Linked DNA regions of Prochlorococcus marinus str. MIT 9312. Each later gene encodes a partner of the first gene's protein in a complex. Links are inferred from orthologs where the notes say so. Each region holds a gene or a part of one and is shown on either strand. Other genes may lie near its edges.

Region 1 (8,097 bases):
AGCCAGCATCAAGCAATTTCCTCTTTTTTTCTCTTCCTAAAGAATGACCAGTAAAAATAAGTGGAACTTTTAAGGATTTACTTAATTTAACGCCTACATATCCAGCATCTGCATAATGTGCATGTATAAAATTAGGCTTTTTATTTTTTTTATAGTAAGAAATAAGGCTTTCAGTTAAATGATCTAAATAAGGCCAAAGCAATTCCTTTCTTAAATATTTATTAGGTCCAAATTTAAATCTTAAAATTCTAACTCCAGGCTCTACAAATTCTTCTTCTTGCGAATATTGATCGTCAACTTTAGAGTCTTTTATTAAACGAGTGACTAAATCTACTTGGTCAACATCAGAAGTATTAGCCAAACTTTTAACTAACTCTAAAACGTATTGTGTTTGACCTCCTGTATCTGCATCTCTCCCTAATTCAAGATTTTTAGAGCGTATAAGACCATGTAAATGTAAATATAAAAATTTAAACCTCATTCAGCAAATCCTCAGATAAATCGCTTTTAATACAAATAAGCTGAATTTCCAAAGGAAATATTAAGAAAGCATTATGATTTTAATTTTTTTTTAATCCAAAAGTTTATGAAAAAGCAGTTATAGAAAGATATTATACCTCGTTAAAAAAGAATTTTATTTTACTCAAATAATTAAAAATACAAAGAAATACAACAAAGGTTTTTTATTTGAGAACTTTTTTAAGATATTTTGCTGTATGGCTTTTGGGATGTTTCGCTACATCTTCAGGAATACCTTCTGCAATAATTTCGCCACCTTTATCTCCTCCATCAGGTCCTAAATCAATGATCCAATCAGAACATCTAATTACATCTAAATTGTGTTCGATAACAATTACAGAATTCCCTTTATCTACCAAACGTTGTATCACATCCATTAATTTATGAACATCATAAAAACTTAAACCTGTAGTTGGTTCATCAATTAAATACAGAGTTTTTCCAGTAGCCCTTTTAGATAATTCTGTAGCTAACTTAACTCTTTGAGCCTCTCCGCCAGATAATGTAGGGGCAGGTTGGCCTAATTTGACATATCCTAAGCCGACATCCACAAGTGTAGATAATCTATCAGAAGCTTGAGGTATGGCAGAAAAAGTTTCTGCAGCTTGTTCAACAGTCATCTCTAAAACATCAGATATATTAAAGCCTTTATATTTAACTTGAAGAGTTTCCCTATTAAACCTAGCTCCTTTGCACACTTCGCATTGAACATACACATCAGGTAGGAAATTCATTTCGATAACATTAACTCCCTGACCTTTACACGCTTCGCATCTTCCTCCTTTCACATTAAAACTAAACTGACCAGCCTGATAACCCCTGGCTTTGGCTTCCACTGTGGCGGTAAATATCTGCCTTATAGGGTCAAAAGCACCTGTATAGGTGGCAGGGTTTGATCTTGGTGTTCTTCCTATTGGAGATTGATCAATAACGATAACTTTATCAATTGCCTTTATACCCTTTAACTCTTCTACCCCTTTAGGAAAAGGAACTTTTAATCCTAGAGAATGACACAAGGCAGGGTGAAGTAATTCATTTATTAAGGTACTTTTCCCACTACCGCTAACACCAGTTACAGAAACTAATCTTCCTAAAGGAAATTCTACCGATACATTTTTTAAATTATTTTTAGAACAATTATTTAAAATTAAACTTTTTTTAATAGATGATCTACGTTTTTTTGGAGTAGGAATCGACTTCCTACCACTAAGATAAGCCCCAGTTATTGACCTCTCTGATTTTAAGACATCTTGATATGATCCCTTAGCAATAATTTCCCCACCATAAATACCTGCCCCTGGGCCAATATCTACTAAATAATCTGCAGATTTCATAGTATCTTCGTCATGTTCAACAACAACTAAAGTATTTCCTAAGTCTCTTAAGCTTTTTAATGTTTCTAATAATCTGTCATTGTCTCTCTGATGTAACCCAATACTTGGTTCATCTAATACATATAGAACACCAGTAAGACCTGCGCCTATTTGAGTAGCTAATCTGATACGCTGAGCTTCTCCGCCAGACAAAGTCATAGCTGGTCTATCTAAAGTTAAATAATCTAGACCAACATTAATTAAAAACTTCAAACGTAAACGAATCTCTTTTAAAACCAATTCACCTATCTGCTTTTGTTTTTCTGATAAAGATATATTTTCCTTCTGAGTCTTCCCTACTCCCATTATGCGCTCAACGTGAGTTAGGGTTTCAGAAACGCTTACAGAAGTTAAGTCAGTAATATTGTATGGACCAATTTTAACGGCCAAAGCCTCAGGTCTTAGTCTTTTTCCAGAACATGTCTTACAAGGAACTAATTCTAGATACTTTTCTAATTTTTGTTTAACTGATTCTCCATTAGCTTCATTCAACTGCCTTTCTAATATTGGTAAAATACCCTCAAAAGGTCTTTCAAAACCACTAGCAGTTTTAAAACGACTATCAGCTTGAATTAATATCGGTTTATCTGATCCCAAAAGTAGAACTTTTTTTTGCAAATCACTTAAATCTTTCCAAGGAGTTTTCAATTCAAAACCATAAGCTTGTCCTACAGAATAAAGTAAAGAGAAGTAATAAGTATTATCTTTTTCACTCCAAGGCGCTATTGCAGCATAAACAGGTAATGTTTTATCTGGTATAACTCTATCAGCAGTAAATTTTTTTAAATAACCAATCCCATGACAGTCTGGACAGGCCCCATATGGGCTGTTAAAGGAAAATAATCTAGGAGAAAGTTCCTCGACAATAGAACCATGAACTGGACAGGCATAATTTTCTGAGTAAAGTTTTTCTCTCTCTAAGTTAGGAGGTAAGTTTTCTCCTTTTTTTGGAACAACTTCTACTATTGCCAAACCATCGCCTCTTTTAAGACAAGTTTGTAGAGAATCATTCAATCTTTCTTGTATTCCTTCTCTTGCAATTAATCTATCAACTACTACCTCAATATTATGAATTTGATTTTTATCTAATTCAATACTATCAGCAAGTTCTCTTACCTCGTCGTTGATTCTTACCCTAGCGAAGCCCTCAGCAGCTAATCCACTTATTAATTTTGTATGTGTTCCTTTTTTACCTCTTACAACAGGGGCCAACAATTGATACCTCGTTCCTTCTGGCAATAGAAGAATTTGATCAACCATTTCATCAATTGTTTGAGGCGCAATTGGAATCCCACAGTGATGACAATGCGGCTCACCAGCGCGACCAAACAACAATCTTAGATAATCTTGTATCTCTGTTACTGTTCCAACTGTTGATCGAGGATTATGACTTGTAGATTTTTGATCAATTGAAATAGCAGGTGATAAGCCCTCAATATTATCAACATCAGGTTTATCTACTTGTCCCAAAAATTGCCTTGCGTATGCAGAAAGACTCTCAACATATCTTCTTTGACCTTCAGCAAAAATCGTATCAAAAGCTAAAGAACTTTTACCGCTTCCACTAACACCTGTAAAAACTATAAATTTATTTCTAGGTAGAGAAAGGTCAATATTTTTTAAATTATGCTGACGAGCTCCCCTAATATTAATTGAGTTGTCTTCTTCAAAACTATTATCAATTTTATTAACCATACTTACTTAAATCTAATTTATGATTAAAAAAACTATTATAGTAGAATTTTTTCTATTTTATGCAGCTGCTTGGTCTAAAAGTCTAGAAGCATAATCATTTACTTCAGCAGAAGCACCACCAATAAGTTCTATTAATTCATGTTGTCGTTGTTTTTTTGTAGTTAGTTTTGATATTGAAGTATAAGTTATTCCATCCATTACGTTTTTATTAACTTTAAAATGAGCTAATCCTCGAGCAGCTAAGAAAGGCTGATGTGTAATACATAAAACCTGTTGGCCTTTAGAAATTTCTTTTATTAGCTCAACCAAAGAAAATAAGGATTTACCACTTAAACCGTTATCAATTTCATCTAAAAAGAAAGTATTTGGTTTTTTAGAAATACTAGATTTAATAGCTAATAAGAATCTTGACATTTCTCCACCAGAAATAACATTTGATAATGGAGCAAGCTTCTGATCAGGATTAGCCGAAAACAAAAAATTTATATTATCAATTCCATCCCCAGAGGGCTTACATTCGGAAAATTGAATAGAAAAATTTGCATTTTCTAATCCTAGATTTCTTAAAATGGAGATTACTGAATCTTGTAACTGTTTGGCAACTTTTTTTCTTTCAGAAGATTGATTAAGAAATAAAGAATTTAATTTACTTTGTAAATTTTCAATTTGATTTTCAATATTACGAATCTCATTATCTTTATCGTTTTTTAGAAAGTGTGTCCTTAATTGATCTCGCTTTTCAATTAATTGAGGTAGGGCTAATGAAAAAGTTCTTTCCAAGTTTTTTAAAAAAAATAATCTTTGTTGTATTTCTGAAAGATTAGATTCATGATTATCTATGTCTTGTATATATGAATTTAGAGCAAAAATGAGATCTTCAACATAAGTTTGGATATCTAATAACTTATCTCTAAACTTTTGAATTTTTAAATCAAAATCTGATGTTCTGTTTAAATTTTTGATTGATTGATTTATCAAAAAAGCGACTGATGGTTCATCATGGCTAAAATTATTTAAGTTATCTAAACATGATTGAATTGAATGATTTATTTCGAGATTATTTACAAGTTTATTTTCTAGTGACTCTAATTCTAAGATTTCCTCACTGGAATTTAAGTTAGCTTCCTCTAAACTCTTCAACATTTGTTTAATTACTAAATTGTTTTCATCTTGCTTCCTAGAAGATTCTATTTTTTCATTCATTAATCCTTTTAAAAACTGACTTTCCCCCCATATTTTTTTAATCTTTGCACTAGTATCTCTAAATTCATGCGAACATAAATCATCAATAATTAATCTTCTCTTATCTTGAGTATGAAATATAAAAGTATCTGATTGACCTGCAAAATCTATTAATAATCCTCCAAGTTCTTCTAACGATTTTTTGTTAATTGATAAATTGTTAAGGCTATATTTGGATAAAACTTTATTATTTTTTCTATAAGATATTCTTTTGATATTTAGTACTGAAGAACTGCTTTGAAAACCATTACTAATTAACCAGTTATTAATGTGAAAAGAAGAAGAAAATTTTGCCTCGATAGCACAATGATCTTTTCCTGGACGTATTAAGTGCTTTAAAGGTATATTGGTTCCACCAAATAAAACATTTAAGGAATCTAAAACAAGTGATTTTCCTGAACCAGAATCCCCAGTAATGATGTTCAAACCTTTTTCAAAATTAATTTCTATAATTTCTATTAAGGCTATATTTTTTATTTTTAATTGTATTAGCATGATAAATCTTCCATATAAAAAAATTAACTTCTTTTTTAAAAAAATAAAGGTATTAAATATATAAAGTTATGAAAGAAGATTTTACTGATTTTATTGAAGTATCTGGACTGTTGGATTATGATCCAGATACAATATCTAAAATTTACAAAAAAAACCCTAAAAGACTTTTAAAAAGACTTTGGCAAACACTTATACCTATTTTTGCTTATATATTTTCTGTAGGGTGGGATAAATTAACTGGTAAATTAAATAATAATGAAACTGCAAGATTTAGGGCAAAAGAATTAACAAATTTATTAGTAGAACTTGGGCCAGCATTTGTTAAAGCAGGTCAAGCTTTATCAACAAGGCCAGATATAATTCCAGGGATTCTTCTTGAAGAATTATCTAACTTGCAAGATCAACTACCAGGATTTAATGGTGATAAGGCTATGGAATTAATAGAAGAAGATTTAGGATCCAAAATAGATGAAATTTTTTTAGCAATTGATAAAGAACCAATTTCTGCTGCTTCTCTAGGTCAAGTGCATAAAGGTAAACTAAAGAATGAAGAAATTGTTGCAGTTAAAGTGCAACGACCAGGTTTAAGAGAACAGATTACTTTAGACCTTTACATAGTAAGAAATATTGCCTATTGGCTAAAAAACAATATTGGATTAATAAGAAGTGATCTCGTGGCATTGATTGATGAATTAGGCAAGAGAGTTTTTGAAGAGATGGATTACTTAAACGAAGCTGAAAATGCAGAAAAGTTTAGAAATATGCATAAACATAACCAAATGATTGCCGTGCCAAAAATTTATAAAGAAATAACATCAAGAAGAGTTTTAACAATGGAATGGATCGAAGGTACAAAATTAACTAATTTAGAAGATGTAAAAAAATTAGGAATCGATCCTGACAAGATGATAGATATAGGCGTGCAGTGCAGCTTAGAACAGCTTTTAGAACATGGTTTTTTTCACGCTGACCCTCATCCAGGAAATTTATTAGCCTTGAAAGATGGCAGATTATGTTATTTAGATTTTGGAATGATGAGCGAAGTATCTAGAGACTCTAGGTCTGGTTTAATACAAGCAGTTGTACATTTAGTAAATAAAAACTTCGATAAATTATCTCAAGATTTTGTAAAATTAGGATTTTTATCCGAAGAAGTTAATCTTGAACCAATAGTTCCCGCATTTCAGGATATTTTCATTAATGCAGTTGAACAAGGAGTTTCAAAAATGGATTTCAAGAGCGTTACAGACGACATGTCTGGTGTTATGTATAAATTCCCATTCAGATTACCCCCATACTATGCGCTTATAATCAGGTCATTACTGACATTAGAAGGTATTGCATTAAGCGTCGACCCAAATTTTAAAATATTAGGTGCAGCTTATCCATATTTTGCGAGAAGATTGATGGAAGATCCTGACCCACAATTAAGAGAAAGTTTGAAAGAAATGCTTTTTGATGATAAAAAATTTAAATGGGACCGCTTAGAAGATCTTCTTTCTAACGCTGCAAAGCAAACAAATCTTGATTTAGAAAAGCTTTTAGATGAAGTCATCAATCTTCTCTTTTCACCAAAAGGAGGGTTTCTAAGAAATGAAATAATTGAAGGCCTAACAAATCAAATAGATTTAATAAGTCTTAAACTACTGAAAAATTTAAATCACTATCTTCCTAACTCAATTAAATTAAATATGACTGATGAAAATAACAACTTAAGTGACCTTATAATGTATGTAACACCATTAAGAAACTTTTTAGAGATTTTACAGAAAGTACCAGGATATTCTATTGATATTTTTCTAAAAAGAGTTCCTCGACTTATTAACGAGCCTTATACAAAAGAAATGGGTATAAAAATTGCAAAAAAAGTAACCGAAAAAGGAGTAGTTAGACTCGTAAAGATTGCCGCTGGAGCAAATATCTAATATGAACTTTAATAAAATTATAATAATAAAATTATTTTTTATTATTATAAATTTTCAATTTCTTTTTAATATTCCAAAAGCTAATGCTGCTGAAGAAATTAAAATTATATACAGCATTTTTTCTAGAACAATTAAAGTAAATTCATTAAAAACTTTTGCTCAAGAAGGTGAATCAACAAAAAAATTAAGAAGAATTTTAAGAGCAACTAGATCTACAGACAAAGAAATTAGATCAGTATTAAATAAAGATTTTGAGCTCCCTATTACGATTGCAAGTAAATTAGTATATTCAGAAATAGGAAATGTTTTTTTAACAAGACTTTCATCTATAATCCACCCTCCCAGGGCAGATGATCAAAGAACAGGTATGTTGGCCCTTAGGGCGAGTGTAATTCAAGGTATTAACATAGGAAATGGGAAAATAAATATGATAAATTTTTTTGAAGGATATCCAACAAAAACTATTATTTTAGATGTCAACGCTTTAAGCAAAGTTATGAATAAAGTAGAATCAATTTCAGAACTATTAGACTTTTTTACAAACTCTCCTCTAGAAAAAATCAAAACAAATTAATGAGCTATGGTGTTATTAAATAAAATTAAGAATAAATTACGGATCAATTACAGAAAAAAAAGATGGCCTGGTCTAATTGATGCTTATAAACAATATCTTCCAGTTACAAAAAAAACTCCAATTATCTCACTAAACGAAGGAAATACTCCACTAATTTTTAGTGACTCAATTAGCAAATTGATTGGAAATGGAACTAAGGTTTTTTTAAAATATGATGGTTTAAACCCTACAGGATCTTTTAAAGATCGGGGAATGACTATGGCCATTAGCAAAG
Region 2 (7,517 bases), 810 kb from region 1 along the record:
TTTTGATTGATAATTTATCAACTATCCTGCCTAATGAATTTAAATTTGATCAAATAATTGGCGAATTTAATATATTTCCTGTTTCATTATCTTTGAATTTACCAGTTTTAAATTTTAAAAAATTCATTTTTTTAGGTGATGCATTTCATACATTTCATCCTGTGGGAGGTCAGGGTCTAAATAGTTGTTGGAGAGATGTTAATACTGTTTTTGATCTTTTTAATAAAAAAAATTCTATTACTAAAAGGCATTTGTTTTTATTTAAATTTAAGTTTTTTTCAAGCAGGATTTTAGATATTATTTTTACTATTTTCATAACTGACTCTTTGATATCAATTTTTGCAAATCGAAACATATTCTTATTTCCAATAAGAAAATTTTCATTTTTACTTTTAAATAATTTTCTTTTTATAAGAAAATTAGTCCTTAATCAAATGACTAAATCTCTTATTTACTCAAGAATTAAATAAAACTCATGAATAATTATGTATCTAAGGGAATGTTGATTTATTTACTTAATGAAATAGGTTTAGATGAGTCATCTATTGAACTTGGTCTAAAATTAGCTTTAAAAAATAAGACTCCCTTACCTATCTTATTATGGAGTTATGGAATGATAAATATTGATGAACTTGATAAGTTATATTCACATTTATTTCAAAAAATGGAATAATAATTCTGTTATAATTAACTCATATCTTAATAAGAACAATTACTGTTTTAACTAAAGGGAATCAGGTATCAAGACAATCAATAGAGAAGCTTGATTTATTATTATTAATACTAGAGACCATAGATTTAAATGGTATTCAATCTTTTTATGCTTTATCAAATAGGCTTAACTTAAGTAACATTTTGCCAAATAAAATTACTATTTGGAAACTAAGGAATAATAATCCATTGAGAAAATCTTATATTAATAACAATATTAAATCACAGGAATATGATGCATTAATAAAAATTACTGTTGAAATGTCTAAATATTTATATCCTTACATAAGAGAGATACTTCAATCTAAAGAAGATCCTAAAAAGAATTCAGTTATTTGGAATGATTTTCATAAGAGATTTATAGAGTTAATTAATGAGAGGTTTAATATAAATAGTATGAAAGTAAAAAAGCTTTTAACTAAAAGTGAAAATGATGAAATTATTATAAAATCTTTATTAACGTTGTCCCTCTGTATTTCTAATGAGGGCAGTGAAAAGTTAAAGCATTTTCTATTTAATTTTTAATATGTTGCAAAATAGATTATCATTTCATCAGTCTTCAGTTAGTCTGGAAATAAAAGGATTACCAGATTACTCAAATAATGAAAATAAAGGTCAAATATCAATAATTTCAGATTGGAAATTAAACATTATTGATAAACCACTTATTGAAGGCAAAATTGAACATTTAGTTCAAATTATGGATGCATTTTATATTTATTCAAATCTCCTAATAACTAATGAAATACCATTATATGAGTCCAGATTAATCGATATAAAAGCAGATAGTCTCCACATACATAATATTGTTCTTAAGAGCTCTAAGCCAGATGTTAATCCATTAATTATCAAGATTGGTAATTCATTGTTGTCCGATATCATAAATTGTTTTGACCAGTTAAATGAATCATCAAAAGTTAGAATAAAAAAATCTATTGATTTTAATAATATTCCTAAAAAAGTTAGATTTGGGTTATACAACAAAGTTAATTTTTTAAAAATGTTTTTACCGCCGTTCTTCTCAATTTGTTCTTTGGTTCTATTTTCATTTACGCTTATTTATTTTTATAGTCCCCCTGAAAATAAAGAAAAAAATGAACTAATTAATCTAAAATAAAGATATGTAGCATCCCAACTATAAAAACGATACTATGGGTTAATTTTGTTTTCAAAATAAATTATTAATTAATTCTTTGAATTTTGAAATATGGCAGATTTAAAGATCCCAAATTTGAATATGAAGTCTGATAAATATATTTTTAAAAAAAAATTAAGTTTAAGGAGAAAATCTAAAAGAAGATTATTTTCTGAATCTGCTTTTTTGTTTATTTTGAGTTTTTTATTGTTTTATATAAATTATTTAATTCCTAATAAAAATTTGCTGCTACAAAATCTACCTGCAAATTTTAATAAATCTTTTACATTAATAATTGATCTCTTTTCAAATCTCTATGAGATATCTTTGGTGATTTTTATTATTGTTTCTTCGTTTAGTGCTTTGATTTTATTAATGGGATCTTTTAATAGATTATTTAAGGTTTTTAATAGAAAGTCAAAACAATTAACTTATAAATAAATTTCAGATTGGTTGCATTAAGCCACCACTTCCTGAATCCGAGTCATCATCATCATTTTCTGTTTCGACACCTAAAAGCGCGTAAATTCCAAGCACAAGTGATGACAGAATTATTGTTAAGGGTAAAATCGAATTTTGAATTCCGACGTCTATATATTCACCCATTTAATAAAAAAATTTTTATAAACCTAACGAAAATTAAAGTTATTCGCGGATTTTAAATAATTATTTAATAATTTTTTCTTTTTTAATATTTAGGTCTTTTTCAAAATTATTTATTTCTTCAATAAATAACCCAAACCAATACATTAATTGATCAATTTGATTTTGAATGTCAGTAACTCCTAAACCTCTTATGGTTATAAAGGAGCATAGCTCCCCTTCATTAAAATTAAATTTATTTTGAACACTATTAGGTAATGAATTTTTAAGTATTTTAAAAGTAGATTTTCTTAATTTTGTTTCAATAATAATGTTAGGCTTTTTAAGTTTTATTTTGTTAAAACCGCATTTTTTAGCAATTAATTTTAGTTTCATCAACATAATTAATGACTCAACAGGTTTGGGCAATGTTCCATATCTATTAATCCAGTCTTTAGCTAATTCAGTTAATTCTTTATTGTTAGAGCATTCAGTCGCAGATTTGTAAGCATCAAGTTTTTCTTCCCTGTTTAATATCCATGTTGCAGGTATAAAAGCATTAATTTGCAGATCAATTTGTGTGTCACTAACTTCTGGTATTTCTTGTCCACTAATTTCTGAAATAGCTTCGTGGAGCATTTCAATGTACAAATCATATCCAATAGCATTAACCTTTCCACTTTGTTCTTCTCCTAATAAACTTCCAACACCTCTTATTTCCATATCTTTCATTGCAAGTTGGTAACCACTTCCTAGTTCCGAAAAATCCTTTATCGCTTTCAATCTTTGTTTTGCAGAATCATTGATTTTATTTAAATTGGGATAAAATAACCAAGCGTGTGCTTGTATACCACTTCTACCAACTCTTCCTCTTAATTGATAAAGTTGTGAAAGTCCAAATTTATGAGAATCTTCAATAATTATTGTATTTACCTTCGGGATGTCTAATCCACTTTCAATTATCGTTGTACATATCATGAGATCTACTTCTCCATTATTAAAGGAAATCATGCTATTTTCAAGCTCTGTTTCGTTCATTTGTCCATGAGCAATAATAAATTTTAAGTTCGGAAACATATTTTTTAATTTGTTTACTGCTTGATCAATATCTGAAATTCTTGGAAGAACATAAAATATTTGACCTCCCCTATCAAGTTCTTGGTTAATAGCAGTTCTTATAACATCCATATCTATTTCAGATAAATAGGTTTTTATTGATCTTCTTGATGGAGGAGGAGTATTTAGTAAGCTCATTTGTCTCAGTCCAGATAAGCTCATATAAAGAGTTCTTGGAATTGGAGTTGCCGAGAGAGTTAAAACGTCTATGTTAGTTTTAATTTTTTTAATTTTCTCCTTTTGCCTTACTCCAAATCGTTGTTCTTCATCAATAACAAGTAACCCTAAGTTTTTTATTTCAATTTCTTTCCCTAAAATTTGGTGCGTTGCTACTACTAAATCAATTTTGTTATTTTTTAATCCTGCATAGATTTCTTTTCTCTCATTAACGGTTTTGAATCTATTGAGTAATGATACTTTTATTGGGTAAGGTGAAAATCTATTATTTATTGTTCTCCAATGTTGCTGAGCTAATATTGTTGTAGGTGCTAGTAATATAACCTGCTTGCCTGATGTAATAGCCTTAAAAATTGCCCGAACAGCGACCTCTGTTTTGCCAAATCCTACATCTCCACAAACTAACCTGTCCATTGGCTTATCGCTTTCCATATCAGATTTTATTTCTTTTACAGCAGTAATTTGATCTGGTGTTGGTTGATAAGGGAATGATTCCTCTAATTCATCTTGCCAAGGACCATCTTCTGGGTATATGTGCCCCTTTAATTTTTCTCTCTTTGCATAAAGTTTTAGGATATCGACAGCAACTTTTTTGATTTGTTTCTTGTTTTTATCTTTTATTCTTTCCCATTCGGTCCCTCCTAATTTATTTATTTTTGGCTTTATTTTTCCACTAGATCTATATCTGTTAACACTACCTAATTGATCAGCGGCCACACTTATCTTCCCATCTTGATACTGAATGACTAAATAATCTCTTGAATCTCCAGTTATATTGATTTTTTCTATTTTTAAAAATTTTCCTATTCCATGATTTTTATGAACGATAAAATCACCTGGACTAATCTTATTCACATTTATATTTGAATTTACACTTCTTTTTTTTCTTCTTATGAATACATTATTAAAAAGATATTGTTGTGAAAATAATTCTTTATCTGTTATAAGGACAACTTTCCAAATTGGAAGATAAAAACCCTCGATTTCATAATTGTTCTTATTTTTTATTATTAAAGGAGTTGAATTATTAATTGATTTAAATGCTTCATCAATATCATTAGGATTGTTTAAGAAGTTTGTATTACATTCGTGCTCAAAAAGTAAAGTCTTAGTTCTCAATGGCTGTGCCGATAAGATCCATACTTTTTCTTTATTTTTTATATTTTTGTTTATATCTTTGGCTAATTTTCCTATATTTTTTGAGTATGAATTTAATCTCTTATCGTTTAATAAAAACCTATTATGAATATTGGCTTTAGATTCAAATTCATACAACTTTATTAAATTAAAATTTCCCAGTGAATTTAATATTTCGTCAAACTTTAGATGCAAATTAGGCTTAGCCTTTAGATTTATATTATTATTTTTAAGGTTTTCATTTAATTCATTCGCAAAATTATCAAAATTAATTTCTGAATCTATATACCAATTATTCGTAAATTTTTTACAATCTTCTAATTCATCAATTACAAGAATTGTTTCCTTATCTATGAAATCTATTATATTTGAGGGCTTTTTTTCAATTATTCCTAAATAACGATCAAGGTTATTTTTATTTACATCTTCTGAATTAAAAATATGATTTTTAGATAAATTTTTTAACTTATCTTTTATTAGTAAACCAAATCCAGCATGTATTATTTCAATATTATTGATATTTTCTAATGTTTTTTGTGTATGTGGATCATATTCTCTTATTTTCTCAATTACATTATCAAAAAATTCTAATCTTATAGGAAACTCATTATTGACAGGATAAATATCTATTATTTCCCCTCTTCTACTCCAGTATCCTTCTGTAGAAGTAATATTTTCCTTTGTATAACCCAGCAACGTAAGTTTATTTGCTAAATCTTGAAGCTCAATTTGAACACCTTTTTGCAAAGCTAACTTGTTTTCAGTTAATAAATTTTTATTTATTAGATGAGGTTGTAGTGATCTCTCTGTTGATATAACAATATTAAGTTCTTTTTTCTCTTTTTTTATTAATTTAGATAAAACAGTAAGCTGAGTAAATTCAATCTCTTTGGATTTATTAATTGATGCGTATGGCAGATGCTCTGTTGGTGGATAATATAAAACAGCTTTATCATTTATACTTTCAAAATAACCAATCCATTTGTAGGCAATTTCTGTATTAGGACAAATTAATAATATATTTTTATATTCTTTTTTTGCTATGCTATTTAGGATTATTGATTTTGCATATCTACTTGAGCCAACAATATTTAATTCTTTATTTTTTGAAATTTTTTTTATTAATTCAGAAGTAATTTGTGAGTTTGAAATATAATTAACTAAAGTATTTAAATTCATTTATAGTTATCAATCTTGTTTACTAATATCGGATATATTATATTAGATTTTTTATTGATTGTGAATAATATTTGATGGATTCAGCCGCAATAAATTCTTTTATACCAACACTAGATCAGGTAGATAGTTGGTACGAAATCTTTACACTTTTACCAATATTAATTGCACTAGAATTATTATTATCAGCTGATAATGCTATCGCACTAGCTTCTCTTACTAAATCTCTCGAGAGTTCGGAATTAAGGTCAAGAGCCTTAAATATTGGTATAACAATATCTTTATTATTTAGAATTATTCTCATAATACTATCTAATTTTCTTCTCAAGTTTATTTTTATTAGGGTTTTTGCTGGTTTTTATTTAATATATTTATTCTTCTCTAATGTTTTTTATAATTCTGAAATAGAAAACGCTGAAAATGGTACAGACAATAATAAAAATAATTTTAGGTTCTTAAGGGTTGTAGCACTTCTCTCAATTACTGATTTTGCATTTTCCATAGACAGTATCACTACTGCAGTAGCTATCAGTGATCAATACATATTAATAATATTTGGAGCTGTAATTGGGGTATTAGCCTTAAGATTTACATCGGGGATTTTTCTAAAACTTCTAGATATATTTTCTAGATTAGAAACAGCTGGTTACGTAGCAATTTTAATTGTTGGGATTAAACTTTTACTAAATACGTTAATTAAAGAATCTATTCTTCCCGACTATTATTTTTATATTTTGATTCTTTTTGCTTTCATTTGGGGATTCTCTAAAAAAGAATCAAAAACTTAATTTGAGAGATATTCACCTAATGATGGCTTTAACTGTTGTATTAATTGTTTTTTGCTAGATATGTTTTTGCCTTCAAGTTTTGCTTCTAACAAAATAATCGGATCAGTTTTAGTTGAAATTATTATTCCTTCATTTTCTAAGACAGCAAGAATAATTCCTGGTTTTGAATAATTGCTCATTAAACAGTATTTTTCATTATTAATTTCATCACTACTTAAAACTTTAATTTTGATTATTTTTAGGTTCTTCCCTCTAAAAGTTGTATTTGCTCGTGGGTATAATGCTTTTATTTTTCGAGAAATTTTAATTGCCTCATTACCCCAATCCACTTTATAGTCAGATTTTTCAATCATTCTTGCGTAAGTAATTTCTCTTCCAAGAGTATTTTGTTTTGTTAATTGATAATTAGTATTTTTATTAATATTTTCTTCGAGTAAAGATGTAGCATTTAAAAATAATTTTGCAGATAAAATACTAAGTTTTTCCGTAAGTGTAATTAAATTATCGTTATTATCGATTTTAATTTTTTCTTCCAACAATAAGTCGCCAGTATCTAGTCCCTCATTCATTTTCATAATTCCTACTCCAGTAAATTCATCACCTTTCATTAGGGACCATTGGATTGGAGCCGCACCACGCCATCTTGGAAGTAATGAAGCATGTGCGTTCCAACAACCAAATTTTGGTATTTCTAA

The links.
Region 2: the proteins of uvrA (region 1) and mfd are in contact, whole or in part, in a crystal structure (PDB 4DFC), measured with the Escherichia coli proteins. The link is inferred for Prochlorococcus marinus str. MIT 9312 from one-to-one orthologs.

The regions. Positions count from the first base shown.
Region 1 is NC_007577.1:1,700,137-1,708,233, forward strand. The notes cover bases 484-3,964. They hold uvrA (excinuclease ABC subunit UvrA), read right to left. Parts: upstream 3,588-3,964; coding sequence 684-3,587; downstream 484-683. Other genes in these bases: PMT9312_RS09310 (AAA family ATPase), read right to left, coding at 3,645-3,964. In the rest of the region: PMT9312_RS09300 (glycosyltransferase), read right to left, coding at 1-481; more of PMT9312_RS09310, read right to left, coding at 3,965-5,324; PMT9312_RS09315 (ABC1 kinase family protein), read left to right, coding at 5,393-7,249; PMT9312_RS09320 (alpha/beta hydrolase), read left to right, coding at 7,251-7,823; thrC (threonine synthase), read left to right, coding at 7,830-8,097. UniProt on the Escherichia coli protein: The UvrABC repair system catalyzes the recognition and processing of DNA lesions. UvrA is an ATPase and a DNA-binding protein. A damage recognition complex composed of 2 UvrA and 2 UvrB subunits scans DNA for abnormalities.
Region 2 is NC_007577.1:890,788-898,304, reverse strand. Bases 2,313-6,419 are described here. They hold mfd (transcription-repair coupling factor), read right to left. Parts: upstream 6,038-6,419; coding sequence 2,513-6,037; downstream 2,313-2,512. Other genes in these bases: PMT9312_RS04915 (TerC family protein), read left to right, coding at 6,112-6,419. Outside these bases: PMT9312_RS04945 (2-octaprenyl-6-methoxyphenol 4-monooxygenase), read left to right, coding at 1-470; PMT9312_RS04940 (DUF2949 domain-containing protein), read left to right, coding at 476-673; PMT9312_RS09470 (DUF3038 domain-containing protein), read left to right, coding at 697-1,236; PMT9312_RS04930 (DUF4335 domain-containing protein), read left to right, coding at 1,238-1,828; more of PMT9312_RS04915, read left to right, coding at 6,420-6,822; fmt (methionyl-tRNA formyltransferase), read right to left, coding at 6,819-7,517. UniProt on the Escherichia coli protein: Couples transcription and DNA repair by recognizing RNA polymerase (RNAP) stalled at DNA lesions. Mediates ATP-dependent release of RNAP and its truncated transcript from the DNA, and recruitment of nucleotide excision repair machinery to the damaged site.